4 regions of the Dehalobacter restrictus DSM 9455 genome follow, and region 3 is predicted to be linked to each of the others. Evidence: riboswitches for the same ligand, from Rfam matches in the RefSeq annotation. Region 3 holds a riboswitch; each other region holds the start of a gene.
What was found. A riboswitch is a leader RNA that binds a small molecule or an ion and turns the genes downstream of it on or off. The one in region 3 is predicted to bind cyclic di-GMP.
Positions count from the first base shown of each region.

Region 1: linked by a shared signal. The riboswitch ahead of nhaB (sodium/proton antiporter NhaB) and the one ahead of DEHRE_RS02060 (hypothetical protein) in region 3 are both predicted to bind cyclic di-GMP.
Region 2: linked by a shared signal. The riboswitch ahead of DEHRE_RS09360 (beta-galactosidase) and the one ahead of DEHRE_RS02060 (hypothetical protein) in region 3 are both predicted to bind cyclic di-GMP.
Region 4: linked by a shared signal. The riboswitch ahead of DEHRE_RS11170 (ArsB/NhaD family transporter) and the one ahead of DEHRE_RS02060 (hypothetical protein) in region 3 are both predicted to bind cyclic di-GMP.

Region 1 is NZ_CP007033.1:33,268-41,498, forward strand. It holds gene DEHRE_RS00195 (potassium channel family protein) at 1-334, opposite strand, end outside; gene DEHRE_RS00200 (TrkH family potassium uptake protein) at 346-1,710, opposite strand; gene DEHRE_RS00205 (ArsB/NhaD family transporter) at 2,013-3,296, opposite strand; gene DEHRE_RS00210 (DUF3231 family protein) at 3,671-4,627, opposite strand; gene nhaB (sodium/proton antiporter NhaB) at 5,008-6,513, opposite strand; cyclic di-GMP riboswitch class I at 6,599-6,690, opposite strand; gene DEHRE_RS00220 (hypothetical protein) at 6,841-7,248, opposite strand; gene DEHRE_RS00225 (hypothetical protein) at 7,755-8,231, opposite strand, start outside.
Region 2 is NZ_CP007033.1:1,952,215-1,960,445, reverse strand. It holds partial or broken gene DEHRE_RS15575 (UDP-glucose dehydrogenase family protein) at 1-419, shown strand, start outside; gene DEHRE_RS15570 (UDP binding domain-containing protein) at 495-908, shown strand; gene DEHRE_RS09385 (YveK family protein) at 933-1,604, shown strand; gene DEHRE_RS09380 (CpsD/CapB family tyrosine-protein kinase) at 1,622-2,374, shown strand; gene DEHRE_RS09375 (nucleotidyltransferase domain-containing protein) at 2,371-3,474, opposite strand; gene DEHRE_RS09370 (beta-galactosidase) at 3,563-5,167, shown strand; gene DEHRE_RS14125 (Ig-like domain-containing protein) at 5,235-6,323, shown strand; cyclic di-GMP riboswitch class I at 6,393-6,468, shown strand; cyclic di-GMP riboswitch class I at 6,498-6,573, shown strand; gene DEHRE_RS09360 (beta-galactosidase) at 6,633-8,231, shown strand, end outside.
Region 3 is NZ_CP007033.1:418,742-426,972, reverse strand. It holds gene DEHRE_RS14290 (hypothetical protein) at 102-527, opposite strand; gene DEHRE_RS02060 (hypothetical protein) at 790-1,236, opposite strand; cyclic di-GMP riboswitch class I at 1,327-1,416, opposite strand; gene DEHRE_RS02055 (hypothetical protein) at 1,500-2,357, opposite strand; gene DEHRE_RS02050 (M23 family metallopeptidase) at 2,768-4,162, opposite strand; gene DEHRE_RS02040 (hypothetical protein) at 5,181-5,822, opposite strand; gene DEHRE_RS02035 (M10 family metallopeptidase domain-containing protein) at 5,848-6,516, opposite strand; gene DEHRE_RS14280 (hypothetical protein) at 6,720-7,145, opposite strand; gene DEHRE_RS02025 (DUF4367 domain-containing protein) at 7,324-8,001, opposite strand; gene DEHRE_RS02020 (RNA polymerase sigma factor) at 7,991-8,231, opposite strand, start outside.
Region 4 is NZ_CP007033.1:2,319,161-2,327,391, reverse strand. It holds gene DEHRE_RS11180 (complex I 51 kDa subunit family protein) at 1-177, shown strand, start outside; gene DEHRE_RS11175 (NADH-dependent [FeFe] hydrogenase, group A6) at 189-1,973, shown strand; partial or broken gene DEHRE_RS11170 (ArsB/NhaD family transporter) at 1,970-3,244, opposite strand; cyclic di-GMP riboswitch class I at 3,431-3,516, opposite strand; gene DEHRE_RS11165 (glycosyltransferase family 2 protein) at 3,617-4,792, opposite strand; gene DEHRE_RS11160 (acetyltransferase) at 4,789-5,481, opposite strand; gene DEHRE_RS11155 (DegT/DnrJ/EryC1/StrS family aminotransferase) at 5,498-6,664, opposite strand; gene DEHRE_RS11150 (glycosyltransferase family A protein) at 6,687-7,598, opposite strand; gene DEHRE_RS11145 (glucose-1-phosphate thymidylyltransferase) at 7,789-8,231, shown strand, end outside.

The DNA of each region.
Region 1 (8,231 bases), 390 kb from region 3:
CTAAAACCCTGCCATGAAGAGCGTCTTTCGCTTTGGCAACAACTCTCTGTACCCCAAGTTCTTTGAGCAATACAGATACTAAAATATTTGATTGGATATCATCACCAATCCCGACAATGGCGACATCAAAATTGCGAATACCTAACCTTTTTAAAGACTCTTCGTCTCTGGCATCCAATTGAACCGCTTGGGTTACTTGATTAGCGATATCCTGTATTTCTTTTTCCGAATTATCGATAACTAATACTTCATAACCAACCTTATACAAGGAAGTAGCCACACTTTTCCCAAAACGTCCGATCCCAATCACCACAAACTGTTTATCCTTTTTCATTTCTCTTGCTCCTATCCAATCATTATTTTTGATTCGGGATATTTTGCTTGATTACCTGGATTGTTACCTTTGCCGATGGAAAAAGCGATTGTCAATAAACCAACTCTTCCAATAAACATTGTAAGAATAATTAAGATTTTCCCAAAAAGTGTGAGATTAGATGTTATTCCCATGGACAAGCCGACTGTACCGAAAGCAGATACAGTTTCAAACAATAAAGCTATCAAATCCGCCTTTTCCGTAATCGACAACAACCCAGTAACTAAAATAATCCACATGATAGCCATGGTCATAATCGCCACTGCCTTCTGGACAACTTCTCCGGGAATAGATCTTCCATGAACGGTCACTTGACTTTTATTCCTGAATATGCTGAAAATCGATAACATGATCGCTACAAAAGTTGTTGTTTTTATTCCTCCCCCGGTCGACCCAGGTGAAGCTCCTATGAACATAAAAACTATCATTAGTAGTATCGTTGTATCTTGAAGCGCGGAAATATCTATAGTGTTGAATCCGGCAGTACGGGAAGTGACCGATTGAAATAAAGAAGAAAGAATTTTCCCTTGGTACCCAAGATTGCCAAGCGTGTCAGGATTATTGAACTCCAGAAGGAAAAAGAGTATAGCCCCGATTGCAATCAATAACCCTGTCGTACGGATTACAACCCAGGAATGCAAGCTTATTTTTCTTCCACGTTGAGAATAGACATCGGAAATTACCGAGAAACCAATACCGCCTAAGACAATCAAGACCATTACTGTCAGATTGGTTACGATATCATTTTGAAACCTCACCAGACTATTGCCAAACAGATCAAACCCTGCATTGTTAAACGCTGATACAGTATGGAATACCGCGTAATAAAGGGCTTTACCGAAGTTTAAATCAAAAGACCATCGGAGCGTGAGGATAATGACTCCAATACCTTCAATGAGAAATGACGCCGTAAAAATATATTTAGCCAACCTTACGATTCCTTCCACTGAAGACTGGTTATAGGCTTCCTGCAAAATTATTCTATCTTGAAGATTTATTTTCTTCCCGAGAAGGATTGCAAAGAAAGTGGCAAAGGTCATAAAACCAAGACCACCGATCTGAATTAACAAAAGGATGAGGATTTGCCCGAATACTGAAAATACAGATCCGGTGTCTACAACAACCAGCCCTGTAACACAGACAGCTGAGGTTGCTGTAAACAAAGCATCAATCAAAGATAATCCTTTTTCGTTAACAGTGGCTATAGATAAGCTCAACAACAAAGTTCCGACGAGGATGACAGAAATAAATCCGATAGCCAGTATCTGTGGGGGCGAGAGTTTTTTCTTTCCTTTTATAGATTGCGTATTAATATCAATCTTAAATATGTCATTCATACTTGTCTCCATGCAATCATCATAAAGTCATAATATTCATCTACTAACCGCTAACCGACCCTGCCTTGTTGTCGTAAAAATATAACTGATTGCCATCAGCACTATCATTAGTTTTATGACTAATCTATAAAAAAGCTATGTGTTATTCTATCTGATACAAGATCTTCTTTTTCGCCATAATAGCCAACATAGCGTTACCTTCCTCATCATCAGTCGCTACTATTAGGCTTTGACCAGAAAAGTTTTGGCAACCTGCATAATGAGGAAGGCTCTTCATCGACGACAAAATATTTTTGGTCAGATTAAAATAAATAAACAAAGTAGATATAAACTGAGGCTATTACAATCGAGAGCAACATTAAAGGAAAACCAAGTTTAAAAAACATTTTGAACGTAATTGAAAAACCCTGCTTTTCCGAGAGACCGGCAACTATTACGTTAGCGGATGCCCCGATCAATGTACCATTTCCTCCCAAACAAGCCCCTAATGAAAGAGCCCACCATAGTGGTCTTAGGTTTTCAATTCCTCCTAATTCCCCCATCTTTTGGATCAAGGGAATCATGGTGGCGACAAAGGGGATATTATCTACAAATGCTGAAGCAATAGCAGACAACCACAGAATGGACATTGTCGTTAATGTTAAGGCCCCACCGGTAGCATCTAATGCCTTCTTAGCAATCCATTCAATAATACCTACATGCCCTAACGCCCCAACCAGCACGAACAGTCCAGCAAAGAAAAAGATAGTAGGCCATTCGATTGTCAGCAAGATATCTTCCGGCTCCTCACGGGTAATTAATAACAAAAGAATGGCGCCACCCAACGCAATCGTTGCAGATTCCAGATGCAACAAACCATGTAGAATGAAACCTACTATTGTTACAGAAAGCACAACTAAGCATTTGCGCAAAAGAAAGTGATCCTTGATCGCCTGACTTTCATCCAAGGACATAATCTTTGCTTTTCTCTTCTCATCCACAACTAATGATTTCCGATAAATTAATTTCAAAGCAAGCATATTTGCGGCAAAAACTATTACAACTACCCCGCCTAGATTTAGGATAAAATCAACAAAGGTAAGGCCGGTAGCGCTGCCGATCATGATGTTTGGAGGATCACCAATTAACGTAGCCGTTCCCCCGATATTTGAGGCTATAACTTGAGTAAGCAAAAAGGGAATAGGATTTATATTTAACTTTTCGGTTATCGAAAACGTAACTGGTACCATAAGCAGTACTGTCGTTACATTATCCAGAAGTGCAGATGTTACTGCTGTTATGATTGCCAAGAATAACATAATAAGCCATGGATCTCCCTTTGCGGTTTTAGCCGCTTTTAAGGCGAGGAATTCGAACACGCCAGTGCGACGGGTAATACCAACAATGATCATCATCCCAATTAATAATCCTATAGTGTTAAAATCGATTGCTTTAACTGCTTCCTCCTGGTTTAGAATGCCTACTAAAATGATGAGGGCACTCCCAGCTAAAGCAACTACCGTTCTATGTAGTTTTTCGCTTATTATTAAAGCATAGGTTATTAAAAAAATTACCAATGCAACGATAACTTGTGTATTATGCGACATATCTTTCCTCCATCCATAAAATTCGAGATCAAGGTCTATTTAATATTTCAATTTTTAACTTCCCTTATTTACCCCCTAACGGATTATACACAACAAAAAAATCCTTCTAAAATTAACATCAAATTCTCAAATCAAAAGCACAAAGTGGGAAGCCTTAACAAAAGACTTCCCACCCCAAAAGTCAACATCCTTGAATACGAACCAATATGGTCGCTTCAACACGGTAAAATAAGTATATAATTTCTTTCCTATGTTACTACTTTCTTCTAGCCTAGTCTAGAAGAATATTATTATCTTCTGATTTTGATTCTGGGATAAAGTAAGATAGGAAAATGAAAATAGTAATTGATAATCTGGGGTTCGCTGTGTCCGACTTAACAGGGATGGTTCATTCTGTATAAGGGTGATGTTATAAGCCATCCCTTTAACCCACCATACTTAATCATTGCATTGATGGCTTCCATTTCACTCCAGAGGTACCCTCCAAAGAGTTTTCTTAATCGGTCATCTATTGAACACTTTACAGCTTGGGCATGATTGATCGTAGCAGCCGTCATTCCATAAAGCAGTTGGTTAAAGATAAAATAATCATCAATAAATTCAGTATTGTCAACTAACCCTAATGATTTTGGAGGTCTTTTGGGAATAGGCAACCCTAAAGTGTTCATTTCGTCTTCCAACTGTTTAGCTTGTTGTTCCGACATTTCATAGCGCTTATTAAGGAGAAGTCCAAAGTCTCCATCATGAACAAGCCGCGAAAAGAACTTTATTTGCTCCATGTTTAAATAACGATAAACCAGATGATCCCATAGGTAGCAGTCCTCTTTGCTGCCTTCTGGGACGTTAGGATACATCGGCGGCTGATGGACCCACTTTTTCAGTTTCAAATAATTAAGGATGGAATCCAGGTTATAAATCTCCTCTTCTACGAATCTCATAAATAAGCTGCGAACATCATCGGAGACACTAGCGTTTCTCACTGCCCGAACTTTTATCTCCAGTCGTTCTTGTGCTATTAACAAAAGAAATTTGCCAATCTGTTGGTCAGTTACCACCTGGGAATTTATTACTTCGTGTACATCTTTAGGCGGATAATCGGGAGATTTAACATTGTATTTATTCATTATTTTTTCAATCTTATTGTTCCGGTCTTTCAAATCATCAAGTATATCTTGTAGCTTAAATTTCAAATCTATATCATGAGCGTAATTTTGATAAATTTCAAGCTTTACCATAATACCATAATTATATGTCAAAATATTCCAAAGGCTATAAACTCCGCCTACACTTATTTCATTCATTTTTTCTTCTTTAGCAAAAGCCAAGACCATAGTCAGTCCCCTTTTTATAGATATTGTAAACAATAAAGTAGTTTCCTATGCTAATCCTATTATTCCAAATTGTTTTTCCCTATTTGTGTAACAAATTGAAAAAGATGAACCCTCTATCTTTTGGAGAATAACTTGCAGCAAAACGCAATTCTTATATACGGCCTTCTTTATATCTGAAACAATAAGCATCTTGCCGCCTTTTAGTTGTTCTTCAAAAGATCGAAGAATCTCACTTTCTCCTGCCTCAGTTAGATATTTTTCCGAAGACTTCCTAGGTTCTTCTAATAGCCATAAAAGAGAGAGTCCGCATAGGACACCCCCTTTTGCTTGATAAGTGATGTAACATTTTATGATTCGTTTTTAAATTAGATACTTTTGGATTACAACAGGTACATTGTTGCCAGCACACCTGTAAGAGACATAACGATGGCGTAAGGCAGCGCCAATTTTACCATTTCCAGGTAAGACAGGCGAATCAGCGGAGCCAGAGCAGACGTCAAGAGGAACAGAAACGCCGCCTGACCGTTTGGCGTAGCAACAGATGGGATATTTGTACCCATATTAATGGCAACTGCCAGCTTGTTGTACTGCTCCAGCGCAATACCTCCGGCTTCAAATGCTTGCTGTGTTTCAGTCATATATACCGTAGCAACAAATACGTTGTCACTGATTGCTGAAAGGACACCGTTGGCCGCAAAAAAAGCGACAAGCTGATTCTGTCCTTCCATGTTCAGTACCCATTGAATAATCGGCGTAAACAAATGCTGGTCATGAATAACCGCGACGACGGCGAAAAATACGACCAGCAGCGCAGTAAACGGCAGCGCTTCTTCAAAGGCATGACCAATGCGCTTTTCTTCAGTAACCCCATTGAAGGCTGTAAGCAGGATAATAATCATCAGACCAATAATGCCTACTTCCGCCAGGTGCAGCGCCAGGGAGAAGATCAGCAGAACGCCGCACAAAGCCATAACAATCAGGCGTACACGTCCTCGCATATTTCTGACAGCATCTTTGGCCTTTACATCATCTTCCATAACCTTTCGTACCGACTCAGGAAACTGGTAGCCGTACCCCCAGAACTTAGTAACTTCAAGGATAATGGTGGTCAGAAGACCAACGATCAATACCGGGATAGACACAGGGGCGCATTGTATAAAGAAATCTACGAAATCCCATTTCATGATGGAGCCAATCAACAGATTCTGCGGTTCACCAACCAGCGTTATTGCTCCGCCCAGCGCAGTGCCCACCGCGCCATGCATCATAAGATTACGCAGAAAACCACGAAACTCGTCCAGATCCTCATGATATTTCTCATCAACACTATGATCGTGATTAATGTCATACTCTTCGTATACTTTTTCACTGGAAGCAAACTTATGGAAGATGTTATAGAAACCGTAGGCCACGGCGATAATCACCGCCGTTACGGTCAGCGCATCCAGAAATGCGGAAAGAAACGCACCCAATACAGCGAACAGAAATGAAAGCGCGACTTTAGAGTGTACTTTAGTAAGGAGCTTGGAAAACAGGTACACAAGACCTTCTTTCATAAAATAGATCCCGGCGACCATGAACATCAGAAGAAGAATAACCGGCAGGTTCGTTTCAACTTCACTATAGACCATTTGAGGGCTAGTAAGTCCGAGCACAACGGCTTCGATTGCCAGAAGCCCACCGGCAGGAAGCGGATAACATTTTAACGCCATTGCCAGGGTAAAAATGAATTCGACAATCAACACCCAACCGGTAACATACATACCGGCGGTATACATCAAAATAGGGTTCAATAACAGAAAAGCAAGAATTGCTCTTTTGTACCAGTCCGGAGCGTGACCCAGAAAATTTGCTTTGAATGCTTGTCCGATGCCCATTTGTTTCATATGTACCATCCTCCCAAGTGAAAATAAAAGACATAAAAAAGAGAGTAATCCAAAATGGAACTACTCCCCCCCAAGAAGTTCAATTACTTGCAGCCTGGCAATCATAGCAACTTACAAGCAGCCTTAGACCCATAGCTTTAGCGTCCTTCACTTTCACGAAGTTTGCACCAACTCGTACAACTTTATATTGTTATTTTTGCTTAAGCTTATACATTATAACAAATAAATTTTCTTTTGAATACCCTGAATATATCCATTTTATGCTGAATTGTCCAGTTATTTATCTTAAGTATTTTGCTTTTTAATATGATCCTTTAGCCAATCAGGCTATCTCTCATCCTTTGGAACATGAAAAAGAAAAGCGACATGGTTAGCTCCACCATTACGTAATTGAACAAAATCTTGTTCCCCTTGACAATCCACACTCGTCAACGTCTTTATTCCAATCTCATCGTCTGAAAGCGTAAATATACCTACTATATATAAATCGCCATATTTAACTGCGATTACATCACCCGTCTCAAGTTCGAGCCGGTCCTTCGTATTGGGGTATAATAAATGAGCCTCAACATTGTTTTTAGCGATAACCCCCATATAGTATTTCTTGCCGCACATAAATTCCCCAAAAGAAATCTTATTCTCCGGATTTTGTATTGCTGCCCGGGCATATTCATTTGCTAAACTTGCACGTCCGGATTTAACCGCGCCTAGTATCTGTCTTTTCCATTCTTCCATTCGAAGACCTCCTACTTGCGTTTAATACCGATAGATCTCATTTATTATTATACTAAAAAAAAAGCAATGCTCAAATCTTTATGATTATGCAAATTCCTCATTTTCTAATAAGATAGCCAGAAATATTACAGTTGTTGATAAGTCTACCTCGATACAAATACCCCAGCTTGCTTAAAGACACATTTATTCCAAAATTTTTAGCCATGGAAAGGCTATATTCTGTAACAAAGCCCTTGCATTTCAATTGTTTTTCTAGTTGGAATATTAATTCGCTTAATATGTTTTTTAAAACAGTCACACTTTATTTGAAATGTAACATTTAATTAAAATTGTTATTTTGCTTTTGTTATGCCAAGTACACAGTACATCCTTATTAAGCAATAAATATAGCCCAAGGCCCTTGTCCCAACGGTAAATATGATGTTGTGGAAGGTCGGCCACTCAAATAATAGGTAGCCTCCTCTCCATCAGTTCTTTCACGTCACGGACTTTTGCTCCGACTAGGGCTAGTTAGTCAGCAGCTTCAGCCCAGTCGCCTTCACAATGGCGTTGCCGTTCTCAGCGTCCACCGTCCGAATGCTCACGCGGTCACCCTCGTTCACCAACACCACACTCTCGCTCTCGGCCACCGAGATTGCAAAATAAACATCATCCGAATCAAACAGCAAGTAATAAATGCTGGTGCCGTCGATGACAGCCACCCTGATGTCCTGCACTACCCCCTCAGTTCCACTCGTCACAATCGGCACCTCGTCGATCAGCCCGTTCTGGTTGAGCAGCCGAACATACTCCAGCTCACACTCCGCCACCGTCGAACCTGTCGCTACGATGTTGTACTTCTGGACATTGACCATTGCGTACATCTTGACGAGCGCAGCGTTGTCCTTAAGGGCAACAAAATAGGTCGGTTGCTCGGAGATGTTAAGCAACAGCGGGAAGGTCGCGACGTACCCCAGGTGCTGCACCACGCCCTGGGCAGAGTT
Region 2 (8,231 bases), 1.4 Mb from region 3:
GTTTTAGAAAAACGTAAGCTCAACATCGATTATGATGTTGTTTCTAACCCTGAGTTTCTTAGAGAGGGAGCAGCGGTCAATGATTTCATGCATCCAGAAAGGATTGTCATTGGATCAGATCATGTAAAGGCTGAAGAGATCATGCGTGATGTTTATAGAGTCCTTTATCTCAATAATCACCCTTTTGTTCTCACCAATATCGAAACAGCAGAAATTATTAAATACGCTTCAAATGCCTTCCTTGCCACAAAGATCACTTTTATTAATGAGATATCTCGTCTATGTGAGGCTGCAGGGGGAAATGTGCAGCATGTTTCAAGGGCGATGGGATTGGATAAGCGAATCGGAAAGTTTTTTTGCATGCAGGTCCGGGATACGGGGGCAGTTGTTTTCCAAAAGATACAAAGGCGTTAGTGCATATTGGAAGAGAGTTTGGCGTTGATATTTCAATTGTAGATGCTGTAATTATTGCGAACCAATCTCAAAAGTTACGCATGGTTGATAAAATCATCACAAAAATGGGGGATATTCAAGGCAAGCGGATTGCCGTCTTAGGACTTGCTTTTAAGCCAGGGACCGATGATATGCGGGAGGCTCCTTCAATTACGATAATTCATGAGTTGCATAAAAGAGGGGCACGTCTTTCTGTTTATGATCCGATTGCAATGGAGAACGCCAAAAAAGTTGCATTTCTGAATTTGGATCTTGATTATGCCGAGAATGAATATGCAGCTATAGCAGATGCTCAGGCTGTTGTCCTGCTTACGGAATGGAACCAGTTTCGGAGTATGGACTTAGCTAAGATGAAAAGTAAAATGAACGGCAATTATTTCTTTGATTTCAGAAATATTTATGACAGGAATGAGCTTGAAACGATAGGTTTTATATATGACGGAGTCGGAAAATAATACGTTATTGAAAGGAAGATATACGTGGAAATTAGAAGAATCATCGATTCAATCAGTCGCAAGTGGTGGTTATGCGTTGTTTCTGCGGTTTTATTTGGAGGAATGGGATGGTTTTTTCATATTTTCTTATCATCTCCAACGTATAACGCAGATACAACGCTATATGTTCTCAATCGTGATAGAGTGACGGCAGGTGAGTCTTTGAGTTATTCTGACATCACGATGGGGAAGGAATTTCTTAAACAATATTCCGGGATTTTTTATAGCCGCTCTGTAGCTGCTGAAGCCGCTAGGAAGCTGGATCAATATAGTCTATCTGCGGGCACAATTTCCTCAATGGCGAATTTATCAATCAACGAAGACTCGGGTTTATTAAAAATCAGAGTGACTGCATATGATGCGATAATGGCTGCATCAATCGCGAATGTAATGGGAGAAGTATTTTCGTCAAAAGTTAAAGAAATCACAAATAGTGATTTTATCGGGATATTGGATAAAGCTCAGGTTTCTAATACGCCAATCCCGGATAACGGCATTATAAAAATGATTCTATGGATCGTTGCAGGAGAAGTTTTTTCCTTGGGAATTATTTATTTGTTGGAATATTTTGATACAACCATCCGTTCAGTTGAAGATATTGAAAATAATATCGGGGTTCGTGTCATTGGGATTATACCCGAGCATGATCTTCAATAAAGAGGAGAAGTAATATTATGCAGATAAAGACTTTTAATGTGTATGATAATGATAATAATGCGGTCAGGGACGCTTATGAAATGCTTACAGCCGGTCTTCTCATTAACAATAATGGAAGAAGTAAAACGTTTGCTTTATTGAGTTGCAAGCCAGAAGAAGGAAAAACTTCGCTTGCGATTAGTCTTTCGATATCCATTGCACGCTCTGGGTGGAGGGTGCTTTTCGTTGATGCAGACATGCGTAAACCGACGGCTGCAAAGAGGTTGAATGCTGAAGCGCAGTTAGGCTTGTCAGATTATCTTGAGGGGAGAGGTCGACTAGAGGAGGTAATCAGCAACACGAATATTCCAAACCTAACCTATTTATCCTGTGGAACAGACTGTTCGAATCCGATCGAAAAGTTGTGTGCAGTACGCTTTCAGAAGTTATTCGAGCAAGTAAAAATTGAGTATGACTATATAATTTTCGATACGCCGGCGCTAGAAAGCGTTTTTGACGGAGCAATAGTCGCGTCAAAAGCAGATGCAACTATGCTGATTGTAAAAGCGGGATTCACTTCGAAAAAAAGTCTGCAACGGGCCAAAGAACAATTGCATGGCATTAATGCCAAGTTGATCGGGATTGTTCTGAATAAAGTCAAGAAGCGTGATTATAAAAGATACTACAGCTCTTATAATTATTTCTTTAATTCCAATCGATTTTTGAAAAAGGCAAAAAAGCAATTTAGGTCATTAAATAAGGGAATATCTAAGGATACAGCAAAGGTTTAATACCGAAAATGTAGTCCGATTTTCCGTAGAAAACGTGCTTTTGATCGTAAAGGATGAACGATTTTTAAGAGCTTATTGTATATGGAGCTGTTGGAGATAACAAGTTTTATCTTTTGGAGCAAATACTGATAACCATTAATTTTTTTTTCTTGATCTCTATCGCTGCTTATAATCATTTCCTCTTTGTTCATGATATTCTGAATGATTATCACTGAATTCTTGGTCGAATTTAATTGATAGTTATCAGGAAGATGTAATCCTAAGTATAATCGGCATGTATCCATTAAATAATAGTAGAAATCCAAGATTGCCATTGACTTTAAGGTTTGTTCAATGTAGTTTATATCAATTTGATTGCGGTAAGAATTAAAAAATAGAACGAAATCTGATAGAAGACGAAGATTTGCATTAGAGTGTTTTAAATGCCTTGCTGTGTGAATAACAGCATTGATCAATTCATCCTCCGGAGATAAGCAATAAAATTGGAATCCGGCTACCGTTTGAAGACGCTTGTCTTTCCAGATATGATCTACCCAGTCGCTGTTGTCGATTTTTTGCATATATTTGGGATGCCAAAGGGTTCGGTGAAGCTCAACGGCGAATGTACCCGCTTTTATCATATCGATATGCATATGATCAGGATCATTGTAATTTAGTTCATTCGGCTTATAACCTAGAGAAGTCATCGCTTCTATGCATTGATTCATCTGTTTTTCGTTGATTAATACATCTAGATCATTCATCGAACGTAGTTCAGGCCGAGCATATTGTTCCTTAAAGACAAGTCCTTTAAGTGATATAGCTGTTATGCCATTGGTCTCAAAAAGATTAAAGATTGTTTCTATCGTTGGAAGCATCATCAACTGACGTGCGGCAGTCACAACCGTTTTCTCTTTCCAATGAGTCAATACATTGTGATCGATTTTTAACAAATCATTATGTTGATAAACAGTCTCAAACAGAAATGAAGAAACACCTTGTAGTCTGGCTTGATTATAAAGTTCAACGCCATCAACGGAGGCAAGTAATTCCTTATCTGGTATTTCACCGTTAATAAATACTCTTAGCAGATGAAGAAGCAGATTATACACACTTTTCATTATTTTCCTCCGATGACAAAATATCTCTTTTATATTATATCATATTTCTTATATTTGAGATTTTTTTATAAAGTAAGGGGATTATATTTTGAAGATTTTAACAAAAAAAATATTTTATTTATTGTTGTTCTTTCTTATTTTTTCCACAGGTTTTCCTGCCTTTGGATTTAGTGAACAAAATTCAGCAAAAATAATATACGATTCGCAAAACGATCTTCTTTGCTCTTCTGTATTAAAATCAGAGCCTGATGTTTCGGTTAAATCTGAAATAACTATAGAGATTGATATAGTTGCTTTGGCATACAGAGACGAAGAACCCATTTTAATACGTGCATATCCTGAGCTTAAAATCGAAACAGATACGACGATAAGCGGTAAAAAAACGGGATTTTTTCATACCCAAAAAATAGGGGATAAATGGTGGGTGATTGCGCCTAATGGGAATGGATTTATTGCCGTCGGAACACAGAGAATGACATATAAAGGAATTTACTCAGAGGCATTGGGTTATTCCCCTTATGAACAGAATGTAAAAAGCATCTATGGTTCTGAGGAAGAATGGGCAGAAAATACTGCGGAGCGGTTAAACAGTTGGGGATTTAATCTTCTGGGAATAGATTCAGCACCGTCTTTGAGGTATCGTGGACTAGCGCATACGGTATCATTTGGATTCGGGAGCAGTTTTTCTAAATACGGAGAAGATTATGTAATATACGGATTGGACGCAAGCAATCATTGTTTTCCGAATGTTTTCAGTCCAAAATTTGAGTACTATTGTGATGACTTAGCTAGAAAGGTGATCCAAGAAGATCAGAATGACCCATGGCTTTTCGGCTATTATCTGGATAACGAACTTTCCTGGTGGGGCCAAAGTTTTGATACGACATACGGACTTACGGACTTGGTCATAAAAAAAGATAAAACCCATACGGCAAAGATTGCCTTGATCAACTGGCTGCAAAATAGATATGGAAATATTAGTAGTTTGAACAAGGCTTGGGGGACAGATTATCCTTCATTCGAGACACTTGGAAAAATGACCTTATTTACCGGAAAGAACCAGTTGGCCATCAATACGGATAAAACAGACTTTGAAAAAGCGATTATAGAAAAATATTATACGATAACAACAGGGGCAATAAAGAAATACGATAAAAACCATATGATATTAGGCAGCAGAAATGCATGCGGAACTGAGAAATGTTATGATTTGGTATGGGGTATCGGCAGAAATTATACGGATATAAGTACGTTTAATTACTATGGAAAAGTTGACCTGCAAGCGGAAACAGCTTATGACCAAATAAAAGTGAATGGTGTTTATCAGAACGTTGAGCTCAGTGAGATATTTGCACAGATTTACAATAAAGCAAAGCAGCCAATAATGATAAGCGAATGGTCTTTTCCGGCGTATGATAGCGGACTCCCGTGTACCGTAGGGGCTGGGATGCGAGTAGATACGCAGACGGAGAGAGCAAAAGCTTATGAAATATATCAAAAAGCATTATTCAATATGCCATTTCTTGTCGGTTCTGAATTTTTCATGTGGGTTGATCCTCCGGCTGAAGGATTAACAAAATCTTATAAGCTAGATACAAATTACGGACTAGTGAATGAAAAGGATGAACCTTATGCTTTGGTTACCAGTGTAGCGAAAGCAACAAATGGTAATGTGTATTCTCTTAGAAATTAAAGATAAATCATAATTATGATGGTCTTCGTAAACCAATCGTATATTTAGAAAGGAAAGCGATAGGATTGTGATTCTGAAAAAGGCACTGGCAGTATTATTGACGGTATCTCAGATACTGTTAACCTTCAGTTCGGCCTCCTTGGCCGGACTGGATGATGCGTCAAATAATACGGTATTTGTATATGACGACGATTTTTCTGGATATGCAACTGGAAGTGATGGAATGCCTAATTGGGTGACCAATGGGTTTTCATGGGTAATTAATGACGGTTATTTTAAGAATGACTTGGTGAAGAAAAGCTTTGCATTGCTCAACTCGCCAACTGGCGCTGAAGTATCCTTCGAATCGGAAGTGATGATCAAATCTTCTAATGGTGATAAGTATAAAATTGCAGGAATAGCTGTCTATACAGATCATGAGAATTACTGGCATTTAGCCTTAGTTGAGGCACCGGACAAGAATACTCACTATGTAGAACTTGAGGAAATGATTAATGGCAAATGGTGTGCCGAGTCAAGGGGAGATACAAAATTAGAAACAGGAACTTTGCAGCCAGGTGGCTTACATTGGGACTATAATCACCCTTATCGATTAAAAATAACTCTAAATGAATTGAGTATTACGGGTGCTGTATATGAATTGGATGGCTCTTTGATTTGGAAAACAAAATATCTATTTAAACCTGATAATTGTGTTAAAACAGGTATCCCCTCGCTAACGACAGCTGCCTTTGAAGCGCAATTTGATAATGTTAAGGTGAATATTACAAAAACTGTCGCTGATGAGAATCCAAATACAAGTTTGGACGACATAAAGGTGACAAATATTAAAATAAGTCCCGAGGAGTTATTTATCAAGGTCGGTCAGACCCGGAAGTTAGAAGCGTTAATTATACCTACAAACGCTTCTAATAAAACAATAAATTGGACGTCAGATAACCCGCAAATAGCCTCAGTTAATGATGGAGTGGTCAAAGGCTTATCTCCAGGAACAGTTTTCATAAGGGTTAGTACAGAAGATAAGAGTATATCAGATACTTGTAAAGTGACAGTTACTTCGTTTAGCGTATATTTATTCGTGGGTTTATACGTTTTAATTGTTGGAATCATTGCTTTACTTATTTTTAGATATATTAGGACAAAAGAAAAAATATAAAAAACACTATTGACTAAATAATGAAGATATGATAGTTATTAATTAAATGAATATCGGACAAAAACTTATTACTGACAATGGCAAACCTGTTGAAAAGCAGGGACGCAAAGCTAGAGGGCCTGTAAAATGGCAGCCAGTTACCAAAATTAAGTTTTTTGTTTTTGTCTAACTTATTACTGACAATGGCAAACCTGTTGAAAAGCAGGGACGCAAAGCTATAGGGCCTGTAAAATGGCAGCCAGTTACCAAAAATAAGTTTTTTGTTTTGGAGAGGGACAGAATATGTACATTTTAAGAAAAACAATCAAAATGTTAATCACGATAAGCCTAATATTAGTTTTAGTGGCACCAACAACACTAGCTGGAAGTGAACCCAGTGTAAGCAGTCAAAGATTGCAGGATGATTTCTCCGCCTACGTTGCTGGAAGTGATGGTAGCCCTCAGTGGATCACTGACGATATATCTTGGGAAGTAAATAATGGTTGTTTCGAAAATAATTCATTGAAAAAGAGCTTTGCTAAATATGATTCTACCGTTGGGACTGATTTGACTTTTGAATCTGAAGTTACTATTCAAGTATCGCAAGGGGATAAGTATAAGTCGGCGGGGATATCAGTTTATTCAGACAATAATAATTATTGGTCGTTAGCACTTGTTGAAGGGCCTGAGGCTAAAAATGAAATGCATTATATTGAACTTCAAGAAATGTTTAATGGGCAATGGTGTGTGCAAGATTATGGGGAGACAAAACTAAAAGTTGGTTCATACGTAGGAGATGGAATTGAGTGGAAATATAACCAGCCGTATGTGCTCAAGATAAGTTTAAATAATAAATCAATTACAGGGGTAGTATGCGAGTTAGATGGTAAAAAAATATGGGAGAAAGAATATATTTTTTCTTCGGAGAATTGTACAAAGAAAGGAATTCCTGCTCTGACAAGTGCGGCCGTAGAAACAAAGTACGATAACGCAAAATGCACAATAAATAAAAAAGTTTATGAAGTTAATGCAGTTAGCTCATATCCTGAGCTTAAAATCGAAACAGATACGACGATAAGCGGTAAAAAAACGGGATTTTTTCATACCCAAAAAATAGGGGATAAATGGTGGGTGATTGCGCCTAATGGGAATGGATTTATTGCCGTCGGAACACAGAGAATGACATATAAAGGAATTTACTCAGAGGCATTGGGTTATTCCCCTTATGAACAGAATGTAAAAAGCATCTATGGTTCTGAGGAAGAATGGGCAGAAAATACTGCGGAGCGGTTAAACAGTTGGGGATTTAATCTTCTGGGAATAGATTCAGCACCGTCTTTGAGGTATCGTGGACTAGCGCATACGGTATCATTTGGATTCGGGAGCAGTTTTTCTAAATACGGAGAAGATTATGTAATATACGGATTGGACGCAAGCAATCATTGTTTTCCGAATGTTTTCAGTCCAAAATTTGAGTACTATTGTGATGACTTAGCTAGAAAGGTGATCCAAGAAGATCAGAATGACCCATGGCTTTTCGGCTATTATCTGGATAACGAACTTTCCTGGTGGGGCCAAAGTTTTGATACGACATACGGACTTACGGACTTGGTCATAAAAAAAGATAAAACCCATACGGCAAAGATTGCCTTGATCAACTGGCTGCAAAATAGATATGGAAATATTAGTAGTTTGAACAAGGCTTGGGGGACAGATTATCCTTCATTCGAGACACTTGGAAAAATGACCTTATTTACCGGAAAGAACCAGTTGGCCATCAATACGGATAAAACAGACTTTGAAAAAGCGATTATAGAAAAATATTATACGATAACAACAGGGGCAATAAAGAAATACGATAAAAACCATATGATATTAGGCAGCAGAAATGCATGCGGAACTGAGAAATGTTATGATTTGGTATGGGGT
Region 3 (8,231 bases):
CCCTGTAGTTTCAAAAGGAGTATTGACTTAAGAAGTAGCTCCATTTCATATTTTACCAACGTCTATATGGGGGCTTCCTACTAATTAATACAAACTAAACCTTAATAACTCTCCGTTGTACTGTAAACAGTGCCGGACTCCGTGCCGCCTGGTCCACTGACTGCATAGTACGTTGCCACTCTGTACGTACCACTGTAAACCGTATAGGTTTGTGATATGGAAGCAGAGGATGATGCGGAAGTTGTTGACCAACTTGCTACCGTTGCCCATGATCCACTTGAATAACGCTGGAGAGTTGATGTAAGTTGAATGCTCGTGCCCGAAGGCGTCTTTTGCACATAACCATTGATACTGGCTGTTCCATTAGAAGAAATCGACAATGTACTGCTTGCCTTGTTAACGTAGACATACCTCACCCCTATTGGAGATGTGAGCGTAGGGCTTTCATTTGCCGCAAGCAGCGGTGCTGAAAACGAAAACAGGAGCAACATGCAGATTCCAAACGATACAAGTTTTTTTGTTAACATAAAAATCCTCCTTTAATTTTGTTACTATGACAATAGAACAAATCAAAGGAGGATTTTGTGACATTATTTGGATATTTTTTTGTAATTATCTCATGAAATTCTAAATTGTTTGGACCAATATAACTCTGCAAAAATGAACCGTCGCATACTAAAAATGCTCGGCCTCTTACGGAAAACAGAAAAGAAAAACCGGGAATTGCCCCGGTAAGTAGCTTGAAACTGATGTTTGTCGTATGAAAATGTTATAAATGTGCGCGCAGCCCTATTTTTTCTTGAGATAAAACATATTGATCGCATCGAAGGTAATATCCTTCGATTTGTATTTTGTTCCGTCAATATCTACAATGTCATTTGCGTAAACAAAAAAGCTGATTGAGCTACTGTCGTTGGAAAAATTAATGTAAAGGAGGGGTGCTTGTATGCTATCTGTGCATTTGATAAAAGAGGCTTTGTTGAATAAGCTCTCCATCTGATTGATGATTTCTGGGTCTGTGATATGGACAATACTGTTGCTACTGCTACTGACTATGTCATGAATACTGATGCTTTTTGTATTTTTAATCTTTAAAGAAATATTATCTTTATCTTTAGAAATCACATTTTCCCCTTCATTTAATGAATTAGTATTCCCGCATGCCGCCAAGATGATTACCAGTATAACCAGGAAGAGAATACCACATAAAACCTTGTATTTTTTTGTTTTAATCATTTCCCTTTTATCTCCAGAAGGTTTTAATAATTACAATGGCGTATGAACAATCATTAATAAAATTCATGGTTTATATATTGCTCTAAATCATTCGGCAGCCAGGCTGTCATTGTGCGGATAAGCACCTTAGACCCTACGGCTTTGCGTCCCTGTCTTTGGACAGGTTTGCCCTTTATCGTTCATATTCTAAAGAAGAGCTGCTGACTTTGATGACCCAAGATCATCACTGTCCAGCTGAATATATAAATAAATATAAGATAGTATTATTTCTCCCGGTTGATATAGTCTTTCCCGAAGGTTTTATAAACGATTGTCCTTCCATCCGGTGAAACGATCATTCCTGCCGGACGGGGTAAAGCCTTGTCTCTAATAATATAGGCGTTCGTAGCCACATCATAAACGCACAGGCGTACTGTTCCCTCAGTTGTCCTCCCCCACGCTTCCCAGTCGATCGGTTTCTCAGTTGCTGCCGCAATGATCCAATGATATTGAAAGTCCATATCTGCTATATTTTTAAATTCAAAAAAAATGATTTTATTTTGAGCATAGCCAATTACCCCCAAAGCCCCCGGAGAGCCGTGGTAATCATCCTGGTACGCAAACTCGCAATAATCATCGGAGTCTCGTCCGGGACCAACAAAAACCTGGTCATCCCCAAGATAGGTTTTTGCTGTCACTTCGTTCTGAATATTGTATGTAATGACAGCACTGCCCTGACGCTCCTTAAAATTATCAAAGGCCCCAAAAATGATGTTGTTGTCGTCGGCCCAGCAAGCACTATACACTCCCATAAAAGGCAAATCTACTGCCTTTTCCAAATTCAAGTCGGTTAATGTACACTTTTTTGTATTATTGTCCACGAGAACTACTTTACCGGTACGGGGATTGGCAATGGCATCACAGGCTTTATATTGTTGATTTTTCTGTTTCCAGTCCTCAAATAAAACCTTATTGCTAACCTGATTATTTTTAATTGACACCAGAGCAGTGCTGTCCACCATAGAATAACTATCAATATTCTGAATAAACAAATTTCCGAAACCGCCTTCGGATGGATATAGTTTATCAGCTTTTTTAGTTTTGAGGTTATAGCAATAGATCCACGGGTCCGTATTATCCATATTAGTGGCCAAATAAAGGAAACGATCATTATCCAGGAAACGTATAGGGTTCCAAATTACTCCCTGAATACCGGTAAATTCTTCGGTAATGTAGTTTGAAGATCGATCCGTTAACTCGGGGTCACTTTGGTTTTCCAAAGTAAATCCTTTGCTGAATGTTCGGGACTCCTGATTAACGGTTTGATCAGGAGGAACCTGTTGTGTGGCAGGGGCGCTATTACAACCCGAGTATAATAATAATGCAATGAGTATAAATGGAATAAGCACTCGTCTCAATAACTGCACCAGCCTCTCTTTTTTATTGAAATGATACAGGGGAAACAAGCTAAAAGCTCATGCCGGTCTCCCCTAAATATCATTCAGATAATACTTATTATTTTAAGGTGTATAATAGAATACTTACAACTTTTTTAGAATCGGTTTATAGCGTTATATGGATTAAGACAGGATAGTGTATCCTCATTTTCTCCAAATAAGCCAATTGTGCTGCCGGAATGAACTTCAAAGTGCACATGGTTTCCACTGGAGTTCCCTACCGACCCCTGGGTTCCCAGAGAACTGCTCCCTGCTGTCACGTTAACACCAGATGGATAGGTCGGTCCAGTTACCACACCATTGTTTTTAATATTTATTGTTGCCATGTGAAGATAGGTATACGTATATGATGCATCAGTTACACATACTTGGCTTCTAGTAGAGCCATTGTTATAGTAGTAATAGACAGACCCTGTAGCCATCGTATAGATTGTAGGATTTGTACCGCGATTATAGTCGATTCCTTCATGCGCACCTGCTTGGCTCTTGGACCATGTTCCCCATAAGTTGCCACAGGTATAAGTGGTTCCTGATACTCCGTATAGCCTGTTATATCCCTTTACAACAGCTGCTTTTTGGTTATCACGAACCGTCTGGCTCACATGAGTCCCGGCATCTTCATGGAACCAATCGTACCCATACCCTCCGGGAAAACTAACATATCGATATGTGTTTCCTTGCAGAAGAGGATCCGGTTCTTCCTGATATTGAACAGTAAATTTACCTGTGTTGATAGACTGGGTATTTTTTATTGAATTCTTTTTCTCGCTAATATCAGCAAGTGCATAAATGTTGTCGACAGTGAACTGATAGTAAGCCTCGATATATTCTTTCAAAGTTTCATCACTTTGTTCTAAAATACCATCATAAGAGTAGAAATCTTTCAAGAGCGTTCTGGCATCACTGAGAGTGATATTTCTAGCCTCAAGAGCTGTAGCCTGTTCTGGTGTTGGGGCATAAACATTTGCATTTGCAGCAGCTTCTTCATCGTATGCCAAATAGTCGCCATAGGTCCAATTGCTGATATCAACATTTTCAAGCTCAGGGAAAAAGCTCTTATAAAGAGATATGTCGCTTTCAGAGATCCTCCATGTTTTCTCTATTTCATTATAGTCCCCTGCGTCCATGTCCTTGATTTCTTCGTTACTATACCCGTGACTTTTAAGATTTTCTTTCTGTAATTTTTCTAAAGGATTTGTATCGTGCACTTTCTTCATATCAATTTTTGGAGTATTGATATTCATTGATCTTGGCAACACTATGGCAGTAAGAAGATCACCCGTAGTAGTATTTGGGGCAATGGACTTATTTGAATCAGTATTGGTGGCATCGAGTGCAGCTACGACATCTGCTGGCATATAAGTAGTCTGATCCACCTTCGTTGACGGAAATGGCGTGTTAGAATCATCATTTGCAGCAAAAATACTTCCTGGGATACCGATTAATAATAGGGTTGCGCAGAGAACCGAAATAACACTTTTCTTTAACATATTTATACTTCCTCCTTTATATAGCAGTTAATCTTAAATTTACATTCGCTTTATAATCCTGTATAATTTTGATACGGGCTCTTAAATATCTACCGATCATGATCGTTTGGATGGTTCAAGATAGGGGAGATATGCAAGGGCCTTTTATTTGTCAGACAACGCTATGCATATTACAGTCTATATTTAACAAATATACAAAACACTGGACTCACCCCCCTGCATAACAATTTTTCCTTAATAAGTCTCCGTTGTACTGTAAACCGTGCCTGATTCCGTACCGTTTGGCCCGCTCACTGAATAGGATGTTGCCACTCTGTACGTACCACTGTAAACCGTATAGATTTGTGATATGGAAGCCGAGGACGATGCGGAAGTTGTTGACCAACTTGCTACCGTTGCCCATGATCCACTTGAATAACGCTGGAGAGTTGATGTAAGTTGAATACTCGTGCCCGAAGGCGTCTTTTGCACATAACCATTGATACTGGCTGTTCCATTAGAAATAGACAGTGTACTACTTGCCTTGTTAATGTAAACATAATTCACCCCCAGTGGGGATGATGTGTTCGCCTCCGCCGCAAGTAGCGGTGTTGAGAATGAGAATAAGATTAGCATGCAGATTCCCAGTGATAAAAGCTTTTTGGTTAACATAAAAATCCTCCTTTATTTTGTTTCTATGACAATAGAACAAATCAAAGGAGGATTTTGTGACATAATTTGGTTATTTCTATATATTTATATTAGTTTCGTCTGAATCCGGGTCAAAGTAAGTGGGTGTATGATGTTACCACCAATTGCATTCTTGCATCTGTTTTACTTTTTTACATTACGACTACCCTACTGTTGTGCCTAGTTACTGATTTTTCTTCAAGATTGCGGCACCCATTTCAGTATTACATAGTATCTTCCATAAGTAGATCCCGACATCTCAGGCTTCCTAACCCTTGATTTTCTAACAAAAAGGGGCTATTACAAACGAATAAATTTTTCGTCTGCACCAGCCCCTAATCACTTATAGTTACTTATTTTTCTTTGCTCCTTTATTCATATCTTTAACCAAAAGATCTAAAGATCGATCATCGTATCTCGAAGTAAATCTATTATCTGATAGTGAAAGAATTTTATTGTCTTCGGAGATTTTAAAAAGTCCATCTTCAACTGCAACTGATGAATATTTATTGGGATCATCAGTATGCCGCTGAAGGACTAAGAGCATTTTATCTCCTTTTTTGACTTTTGTTTCGCCGTTATCGTTACCTGCTTTTCCGACCTGTGCCAATGTAATTGTGTCACGCTGAGATTCGCCGTATAGTGTCTTTATGATTTTTATTTGAGAACACGCTAAAGCAACTTTTGGTACCTCACTTGACTCTCCCATTGCCTTTTGTTTTAATTCTTCATTTGGAAAATCAAATTCAATCTCACTATCAACCGCATCGGATAAGACCTCTCCTACAATGATTAAATCAGCGTATTTCGTCAAATCATCCATTTTTGTTGCTTCCGGCCTGCTCATCATCATACTTTCTGAGCCAATAATCTTACTTGCTGTATCAGGGTTGTTGTTATATATCAACGTTTTATTGTATCCGACAAACCCTGCAATAAATAATACTGCAACCAACCCCAAGGGAACTGCCCATGCTATTTTTCTTTTCATAAGATAAACTCTCCTTAATTAATTATTATCTTCCGAGATAAGTTTGATAAAGAGCAACAAGAACTGCTCGGTCATAATCTTGAGGTCTATCATAATTTGCCCAAGAGTAAGATGCATAACCTGTACGCATCACCGAGGCAGTTGTTTGGCTTTGGGTATGACCTAGATTTTGTGTATGACCTATTTCATGTGTTAAGACATAAGTTTTACTTGTTTGGCTTAAATCCGAATTACTATCGTACATAGGATTGGTATATATCTGTGCATATACAAAACTTGTTCCGAGTGAGTTTGACGCCCCAGTATTAAAATTATACGCCCAAACTCCGGAGGAATCTTGAATATTAGTAATTGCATATGCATTGGCGGGAGCCCAACTATACCAAGTCCCACTTACTTTAGAAGCACAATCAACTTTGGAAGTCGAATTGTTTTGAACAGAGGCTTTCACATAACTGCCCGAATAATTGGTCCAATTGCTTACTGCTGTACTTCCTGGCGTCTGCCAATTGGTCGCTAAATATGTTGTGTTTACTGGAGTATTTAAATATTTAACACCACTTACAGTAACTGTATTTGTCCATTTTGCTCCTGATACAACTACTTCGGCGCTTACTGGAGCTGCTACTTGTAAGAAAATAACACCAATAGCCAAAAAAGAGACAATACTTTTTTTTAAAACATTGAACTTCATTTAATCGATCCTCCTTATAATTATTATTGGAGAGCTATAAGCTTAAACTTATGCCAAAACTTGGCCCTGCATAAGAAGTCTGCTGTAGCACAACATTCTGATTGGCTACCCTGCTTGAACTCAAGCGTTAATAATAACCATTCACCAATCTTCACTTAATAAATCAGAAAAACATCGGAATCACCCCCACAATTTATTAAAACCTAATAAGTCTCCGTTGTGCTGTAAACAGTACCCGACTCCGTGCCGCTTGGCCCGCTCACTGAATAAGATGTTGCCACTCTGTACGTACCACTGTAAACCGTATAGGTTTGTGATATGGAAGCAGAGGATGATGCGGAAGTTGTTGACCAACTTGCTACCGTTGCCCATGATCCACTTGAATAACGCTGGAGAGTTGATGTAAGTTGAATGCTCGTGCCCGAAGGCGTCTTTTGCACATAACCATTGATACTGGCTGTTCCATTAGAAGAAATCGACAATGTACTGCTTGCCTTGTTAACGTAGACATACCTCACCCCTATTGGAGATGTGAGCGTAGGGCTTTCATTTGCCGCAAGCAGCGGTGCTGAAAACGAAAACAGGAGCAACATGCAGATTCCAAACGATACAAGTTTTTTTGTTAACATAAAAATCCTCCTTTATTTTGTTACTATGACAATAGAACAAATCAAAGGAGGATTTTGTGACATTATTTGGATATTTTTTTAAATATTTTGGACAGGTAAAAAAGTTCAAGTAAAGTCACGTTTGAACACCTTTCTTACATAGCAGAAAGGAAAAATAAATAAGGTTTAGCATAATTTTTTACTTTTGATAAAGTTCAACACTTTTAGCTATGTCCAAGACCATATCTTTGTTTAAAGTTGAGGATATCATATACATATAATTATTATCATACCAAATAAGGTTTTGCACTCCCTGATTGGAATAATACTTAGCAGGCAAGCCGTTAAACTCCAGTTCTTCCAGATCAATACCTTCCGTATTGATCTGCATGGAAACCTTATCAAGTTTTTTTTGCTCATAATTCAGATAGTCATTTCCCTTTTCATATTCCAGCGAAACGATGCCATTCAAATTCTCATTGATTAGCTCAAACCCTGCGGGCATTTGACTTGGTGCATAGACTGTAAATTCTTCATTGGTTGCCTGGGAAGACTGCATTTTCTCAAAAGATACCTGCGTATATTTTTCATATACCTCTGTTATAAACTTAAAGACAGTTTCCCGTACAGCCGATACGCTCATTGCGGATCCAAACAATAATATGATGGCGGCAACAAGGATCGCGACCAACTTTCTATGTCGTCTGCTGACTGATTTATTATTTTTGCTTTGACGAATAAGCGCCTTCATTTTCCTTTCAAATTCCGGTGAAAACATATGGTCTATATTGTCATCGGACGGCAAAGCATTTAGTTCATACAGATCAGCTTTAATAACTGCAATTTTTAGCATCGCATCATTAAATTTAAAGTTCATCTGTATGGTCCTCCTTTTCCAGAATTTCCTGTAGTTTTCTTTTGGTTCGCTCCAATCTTTTTCTGATCGTTACTTCAGAGATATCCAGCATTTGAGCGATTTCCGTGTTTGAATATTCCTGAACGTATTTAAGCTTTAGTACTTCCTGATAAATAACCGGCAATTGAATAATGGCTTTTGTAAGGTAATCCAGTTCTTCATGGCTGGTTATATCGTCTGCCAAGTTATAA
Region 4 (8,231 bases), 1.0 Mb from region 3:
CTCGCTTACATGGTTAAAGGTAGTTCGCTCTGCGGGCTTGGGCAGACTGCGCCCAGCCCGGTCATCAGTACCATGAAATATTTTTGGGACGAATACCTGGCCCTGATCAAAGACATCGACCATCCTCAGGGGGAAGGCCATTATCAAGCAAAGAATAAAATTGGTCTGGAATCATAAGGAGGCTAACCATGACCCACGTTCAACAAACGCATCCTGCTAAAAAAATGATTGATTTTAAAATTAATCATCAATATCTACGGGTCCCTGAAGGCATCACCATTTTGGAAGCCGCCCATAAAGCAAGAGTTCGGATTCCAACTTTATGTCATCTGGATTTGCATGATATCAAAATGGTCAATCAGACGGCTTCCTGCAGGGTCTGCATGGTTGAGCTAATCGATGAGAAGACAAACCGGAATAAACTTGTCCCGGCGTGCGTAACCACCATTACGGATGGAATGGAAGTACTCACGCATACGCTTACAGCGATTACAGCCAGAAGAATGGCGGTTGAACTCCTGTTATCGAATCATCCCAATGAATGCTTTACCTGTCCCAAAAACGGAGAATGTGAGCTTCAGGCCTTAGCTGCAGAATTAGGGGTTCGGCATATCCGCTGGGAAGGTGAACGGATGAATTATCCGAAGGACGTATCCAGTGAGGCGATCGTCAAAGACGCCAACAAGTGCATTTACTGCCGGCGTTGTGAAACGATGTGCAATAAGGTCCAAACCTGCGGTATCCTGTCAGGGATCGGCCGCGGATTTGAAGCCTTTGTTGGCCCTGCCTTTAACATTCCGATGGTAGAGTCTTCTTGTACTTACTGCGGTCAATGTGTTCAGGTATGCCCTACAGCAGCGCTTACGGAAATTAATCATACCGATAAAGTATGGGAAGCTTTAAATGATCCGGATAAATATGTGATTGTCCAAACTGCTCCGGCTATCCGCGTAGCCATCGGAGAAATATTTGATATGGAACCAGGGACGATTGCAACCGGCCAGCTTGTAACCGCCTTAAAGCGTATCGGATTTAACGCAGTTTTCGATACGGATTTTGGAGCGGACTTGACAATTATGGAAGAAGCCTCAGAACTGATCTACCGTCTGCAGAACAATAAAACACTTCCGATACTTACGAGCTGCTGTCCGGCCTGGGTCAAATTTATTGAGCATCAGTTCCCTGAATTGTTGGAAGTGCCTTCCACCTGCAAGTCACCGCATATTATGTTCGGTACAATCGTCAAAACCTATTATGCCGAGAAGAATGGCATTGATCCGGACAATATCGTGGTGGTCTCCGTCATGCCCTGTATTGCCAAGAAAGCCGAGGCCAAGCGTCCGGAACTAACTAAGGATGAGCATAATAACGTCGATATTGTCGTCACGACCCGGGAACTTGGCCTAATGATCAAGGAAGCCGGTCTGGATTTTATCAATCTGCCTTCGAGTGAATATGACAAACCATTGGGTGAAACCACAGGAGCCTCAGTGATCTTCGGGACCAGCGGCGGGGTTATCGAAGCTGCGCTCAGGACAGCTTATGAGTGGCTGACCGGTGATGAATTACAGAAAGTTGAGTTCGAGCAGCTCCGGGGAGATGGAGGCTTGCGAAAGGCCACAGTTCAAATCGGCGACAAGATGCTACGGATAGGCATTGCCAGCGGGCTCGGAAACGCCCGGACCCTGCTTGAGGAAATCAGAGACGGTAAGAATCAATACGAAGCCATTGAAATTATGGCTTGTCCCGGAGGCTGTGTTGCCGGAGGTGGGCAGCCCTACCATCACGGCAATTTTGAAATTGTCCGCAAGCGTCAGGAAGCCATCTATCAGGAAGATAAAAATAAAAAGATCAGAAAATCTCATGAGAATTCAGAAATCCAAAAACTTTATCAGGAATATCTGGGCCAGCCTTTCAGTGACACTGCCCATAGATTGCTTCATACTCATTTTGAAGAGAGAGAAAGAATCTAATAGTACCGCAGCAAAATATACGCCGAGGCGATCACAATGGATAGAATCATGAACGGAAATCCGATCAGGAAGTATTTTTTGTAGCTGATCGTATAGCCGTTTTTTTCGGCAATCCCTGAGACAATGACGTTGGCCGAGGCACCGACAATTGTGCCGTTTCCGCCCAGGCAGGCGCCCAGAGCCAGAGACCACCAGAGCGGCTGGAGCTGTTCTGGGGTCAGCCCGCCGAGGACCCTGATTTTTTGAATCAACGGAATCATGGTGGCCACGAATGGAATATTATCGACGAAAGCTGAAAAAATAGCGGAAAGCCAGACAATCAGCATCGCCATGACGACCGGTACACCGCCGGTAAGCCCAAGGCTCCATTCAGCAATCTTATCCAGGACGCCGACTTCGACCAATCCTCCAACTAAAACGAATAATCCGGTAAAGAAGAAGATCGTCGGCCATTCAATCGCCAGAAATACCTCTTCCGGTTCCTCATGGCTCAGCACCATGAGCAGCATGCCTCCGGCCAGCGCAATCGTAGCGGTCTCAACATGGATGACGGCGTGCAGCATAAAACCGACAATGGTCAGAGCGAGCACGGCCAGGCTTCTTTTGAGCTGGGCTCAGTCTTTAATATAGTCGTATTCATTTTGCGACAGCAGCAGGGCGATGGATTCCTTATCGGTCTTTAGCTTTTGGCGATAAAGAAAATAAAAGCCCAATAGGGTAACAGCCAAGATCACAATCGTCACAGGTGCCAGGTTCACCATGAAATCCATAAAAGTAAGCTCTGCCGGTCCGGCAATCATGATATTCGGCGGATCACCGATCAGGGTCGCGGTTCCCCCGATGTTGCTGGCTAGAATCTGGGTAATCAAAAAAGGTATTGGGTTTAATTTCAAGGTTTCAGCAATCACAATGGAAACCGGAACGACCAGCAAAACAGTCGTCACGTTATCCAGAAAAGCCGATAAAACGGCAGTCAGTATAGCCAAAGAGATCAGCAGTCTGATTGGATTGCCTTTGACTTTCTTGGCGACCCAAATAGCCAGAAAGCCGAAGACACCGGAACGTCTGGTCAGATCGACAATGATCATCATGCCGATAAGTAAGCCCAGCGTATTCCAGTCGATGTGTTCCACAGCAGTTTCCTGCGGGAATACACCCAAAAGAATCAGGAGACAGGCACCGAGGGCCGCGGCGACAGCCCGCGGGATTTTCTCCGTTACGATTAGTGCATACGTAGCTACAAAAATAACAAGGGTCAGAATCAAGGTCATGAATCGTGCACCTCCATCATTAGTGTGGTCAATTTTTATTGGCCTAACCGGTTAGAATATACCAAAATAGTTGAAATAAAAAAGAGCAGATCCATAAAAGGAACTGCTCTTCCCTGAGAAGTTCAAAATCCTTGTAGTCTGGCAATCCTGTCAGAATATCCTGGAAATGCATTTGGATTCCATTCATTTTGTATTGCATGCATTTCAAATTCCCTGATTTAGACCCATAACTTTAGCGTCCTTCACTTTCGTGAAGTTTGCCCCAACACATTAAAAATCATATTATATTTTATTTGCAAATCTGAAAAATCCTGATCAACTGGATTGTGTCCAGAAAAGAAGTATAGCATCTCCGTTCATATTTTGTAAAGATCAGTTCGATCTTCTCAAATAATATTCAAAATTCTCGAGTGCCCAGGCATCATGGTACAAATTCCCTTCCCGGGATGCAGGGTCCAAAAGTGAAGTGCAATAGGCTGTTCTTTTTCCATCGGCTAGCTCTTGAAATATTTCGAGGTATTTCCATTTGGCCTTTTTGGCAAAGCTTTCGTTACTGTTGGCTTGCTTGGCCAGCATAAAGCAGGTTTTTATGCTTCTGTTCAGCGTGCAGAGGCTTTGGGCCTGACACTTGTCACAGCCGATGAACTGGGTCATATCAATTTCCACGGTCGTGACAAAGCCGACTTTGAAAGGAGTATAATGCACAATCCTTGGTGATAATTCAGCATCGCCATACCCGCATTCCTCATTCCAATAACCGATCCGGTCAATGAGCTCAGGCCGTAACCCCTGAAGACATCCCGGAATAAAATCCATGATTACATCAATGCCGGCATTTCTCAGCTGAAGATAGGATAGATCATTCTTGACCTGAGGAATGACGGGAGGGAGAAATCTCGGATAAGGGTTATCCCGCATGGTTCCTAAGAGACCCACTTCCGGAAAAGCTTCAAATATTTCCATATACCTGGTCAGCCAGTTTTTGGTCTTGATATAGACATCGCTGTCAATCGTGAAGAAATACTGGTTGGGCTTTCTCTTTCTGAGGTTGTAGTTCAGGACATAGATCGGCCCCCGGTTAACCTTCAAGCGTGTTTTGGATTTAATTCTTTTGTCCTGAAGGCTTTTGATATAATTCCAGGTATCATCTTTGGAGTTGCAGTCGATGATATGCATTTCAAAATCTTCGTCTGAATCCAAAATCTTGTTTAGGTTCTGCATGGTAAGCCCGAGACGGTTGAAGGTAACATAGCTGATAAAAGGAGGAGGGGAGGTGCTGTCTGTCGGGTTCTGTACAGAAGGTTCAATGATTTCTTCCAGGATCCCAGGATCTAGAATCTGTTGAAGGATGGTGGCGTCGTCTAATTCTTCCCAGTCAATGTTTTTTGGAACCGCTTGTTGAGAAATTTCCGCAGTAGGGGTGTCAGCGGCTTCCTGAACAGGGAAGGGGCTGACGCGTTTTTGCAGGGCAGAGGCTTGAGCCTGATTAATGGCTTCAAGAACAAGCTGTATCGCAGTTTTGATCAAAATAGAAGAAAGTTCCTTCATATCATCAGTCCTTTAGGGGAATGGGTTTCAACCAATTCTTTTAAATGTTTAACCGGTCGGGCAGGGACACCGACGGCCGTGCAGTATTCCGGGATGTTGCGAGTGACGGCAGCACCAGCCCCGATGATGCTCCACCTGCCAATCTCTTTTTCGGGGATCACCACAGTTTTGGAACCGATTTCACAACCTTCATGGACCTGCACGTTTCCGGCCAGGGTGACGTCCCAGTATAAAGAGGAGTAATCCCGGACAGCCGTATCGTGGCCAATCCTGCAGCCCGGATTTAAGGCTACGTGACTACCTATCCTGACATCCGTCGACAGAAAACTGTTCCAGCAGATGATATTGCCGCAGCCCAATTGAACGGAGTGGCTTATTCGGGCAGCGGGATGAATCAGGTTGGCAAAATATAGCTGAAAACAGGACAGGCTGGCGATCAGACGGTATTTATCCGTCGGTCTCGCGATCGCACATACAATCCAGAGAGGGTGCCCTGTGTTTTTTTCGAGCCAGTCCAGGTTGCCCAGAACAGGATAGTCATTAATAACCTTTCCTTGTTTGGCCGGAGTTTGGTCGATATAGCCCAACAGGTTCCACTGCTTTTTTTCTGTATTGATATCTTCAACGAGCTCGGTAGCTTCCCGGCCAAAGCCGCCGGCTCCAAAAATGATGAGATCTTTTATAGCCAATGATCACACGCCCAATTCAATTGAAAATTTCGTTGATTTGCTTTTTATTTTTAATTTTTATTTCCCTGATGATGCCGCCTATTTTTTGAACGTCGGACGCTGACATTCTGCCGTGAAGCGGCAGAGCCAGAACACTTTCTGCGACTTTGTTGGCTGTGGGTAGATTGTCTGCGGAGGAGGAAGGAAGACCTTTAAAACACTTAAAATTGCTGCAGAGCGGGTAAAAATATTTTCGGCAAAAAATATTGAAGCTTAACAATCGGCTATAGAGCTCGTCCCGGGAGATACCGTATGCGGTCGGATCAACCCGGATAACAAAATACGGATAATTGGCTGTAATTTCTTCAGCCTCCTGGGAGACGGTTATCCCAGGGACATCAGCCAGCACTTGCCGGTACAGGTTGGTAAGATATTTCCTTTGGGCTATTTCAGCTTCCACTTCTTTTAAGAGCAAAATGCCGACAGCAGCCTGCAATTCGTTCAGTTTGCCGTTTATACCCGGTTCGTCCACACTGTAGTCTTCTTTTAGACCAAAATTTCTCAAACACTTGGCTTTCTGCTGGAGGTCCTGATCCCGAAAGATAAGTGCACCGCCTTCGACGGTGTGAAAGATTTTGGTGGCATGAAAGCTGAACATGGTGATATCTCCATAGGAGCCGACCGGTTTATCCTTTATTTTCACACCAAAAGCGTGGGCCCCGTCATAAAGTACTTTCAGGTTATGCCTTGCTGCAATCCGGTCAATCTTTTCGACCTCGCACGGATGGCCGAAAACGTGTACCGGCAGGATGGCAGTGGTTTTATTCGTAATCAGGGACTCGATACGGTCGGCATCAATATTGAACGTGGCTTCTTCAATGTCGCAGAAGACCGGCGTAAGATGATTCCAGGCCAGCGCGTTGGCCGTAGCGGCAAAGGTAAACGGGGTGGTGATGACTTCCCCGGACAGATCCAGGGTTTTGCATGCAATTTGCAAGGCATTCGTGCCATTTGCAAAAACCGATAAATATCGGGTGCCCAGGAAAGCAGCCAGTTTTCTTTCCAGTTCTTGGACCATCTTTCCGTTATTGCTGAGCTGCCTGCTTTGCCATATTATTTCGAGCATGCTGTAAGTCTCCGCCAAGTCTGGCAGCAAAGGTTCGGTAACATAGACCGGTTCAGAAAAACCATCATTGTTTATCATTTTTTTCTCCCCTGGCAAATATTCAGTTGGCTTTGGATGCATAGAATTGAAAGTTTTCGGTTGCCCAGTCAAGATTGTAGGTTTCCTCCGCAGTGGAGTTACAACTGAATAATGAAGTGCAGTATGGGGAACGGGCACCGCTCTGCAGATCCTTAACTGTTTCGTCAAATTTCCAGTGGTATTGTTCTCGGAATAATTTATTCTGGTTTAATTTCTCGTAGATGGTAAAACAGGTTTCTCCGGTTTTGGTCTCTCCGTTTTTTGACAGACGGCAGAAGGATTGACCGGGACATTTGCCGCAAACTATTTGTTGCGGGATAGAAATGTTCACGTTCATCAGAATTCCTGTTTTAAACGCTGTAAAATGATTAGCCCTTAGAAACAACTCCCTGCTGCCAAAATTATTTTCTTCACTCCAAAAGCCAATTTTAGAGATAAGATCAGGGCTCAAGGCCAGGATGCTACCGGGCATATAATCCTGCGAATAATCAGACCTGTTCTTGGTTAATTCCAGATAAACCAAATCATTTTTGATGACTGGGGTAGTCGGAGGCATATTTCGGGGCGGAAACCCGGCATGAATACTGAGTAAACCGATATTCGGAGTATTTTTAAACACCCTTAGGATGTAGGTCAGCCAATTTTTGCTTTCAATCACAACATCCTGATCGACAGCAATAAAATATTGATCATCTCTTCTCTTGGACAGATTTAGATTTGAGGCGTAGACCTGTCCTAGATTGACAGGGAGCCTTGTTTTGAATTTGATCCGCCTGTCCTTCAGACTTTGGATATATTTCCAGGTACCATCTGTGGAATTATTATCAACGATTGCTAATTCAAAGTTTTCCGGCGTTTCAAGGACACTTGAAAGGCTCCTGATTGTCTGGCCCAGGCGGTTAAAGGTTACATAACTTAGGAGTGGCGCTACCATTTCTATATCTCCCTCCACTTAATCGTCTTTTTACTTGATCATCCCTTCAGGTTCTGTTAGGGCAACTATCACTTTATTATATGGGAGGAGTTGTCCGTGGTTACACCATTGCGGTTCTTGCGCAATATTATATTAGAAAGACAACCCTCTCTTTATAGAAAATCTTACCGGCTAAAGGCAGGAGAATAATTTGAAAGCTCTGATTTTAAGCGGAGGAACCGGAACAAGGCTCAGACCGCTGACCTATTCCAAGGCGAAACAGCTTCTTCCCTTGGTCAACAAACCAGTTCTGATCTATCTTATTGAAAAGATAGCCAGGGCAGGTATCCATGATATTGGAATTATCGTTGGGGATACGCAGGAACAAGTAAAAAAAACGGTCGGCAGCGGAGAAACGTGGGGCACGGCAATCACCTATATTCATCAGCATAAATCCCTGGGGCTTGCCCATGCTGTTCGGACTGCGGCCGACTTTCTTGGCCGCGATGATTTTGTGATGATCCTTGGAGACAACATCTTCAATATGGAGCTGGATAGCTTCATTCAAAATTTCTACCAGCAAAAGGCCAACACCAGCGTATTGCTTCATACGGTCAGCAATCCTTCCCAATTCGGGGTTGCGGTGGTGAAAGA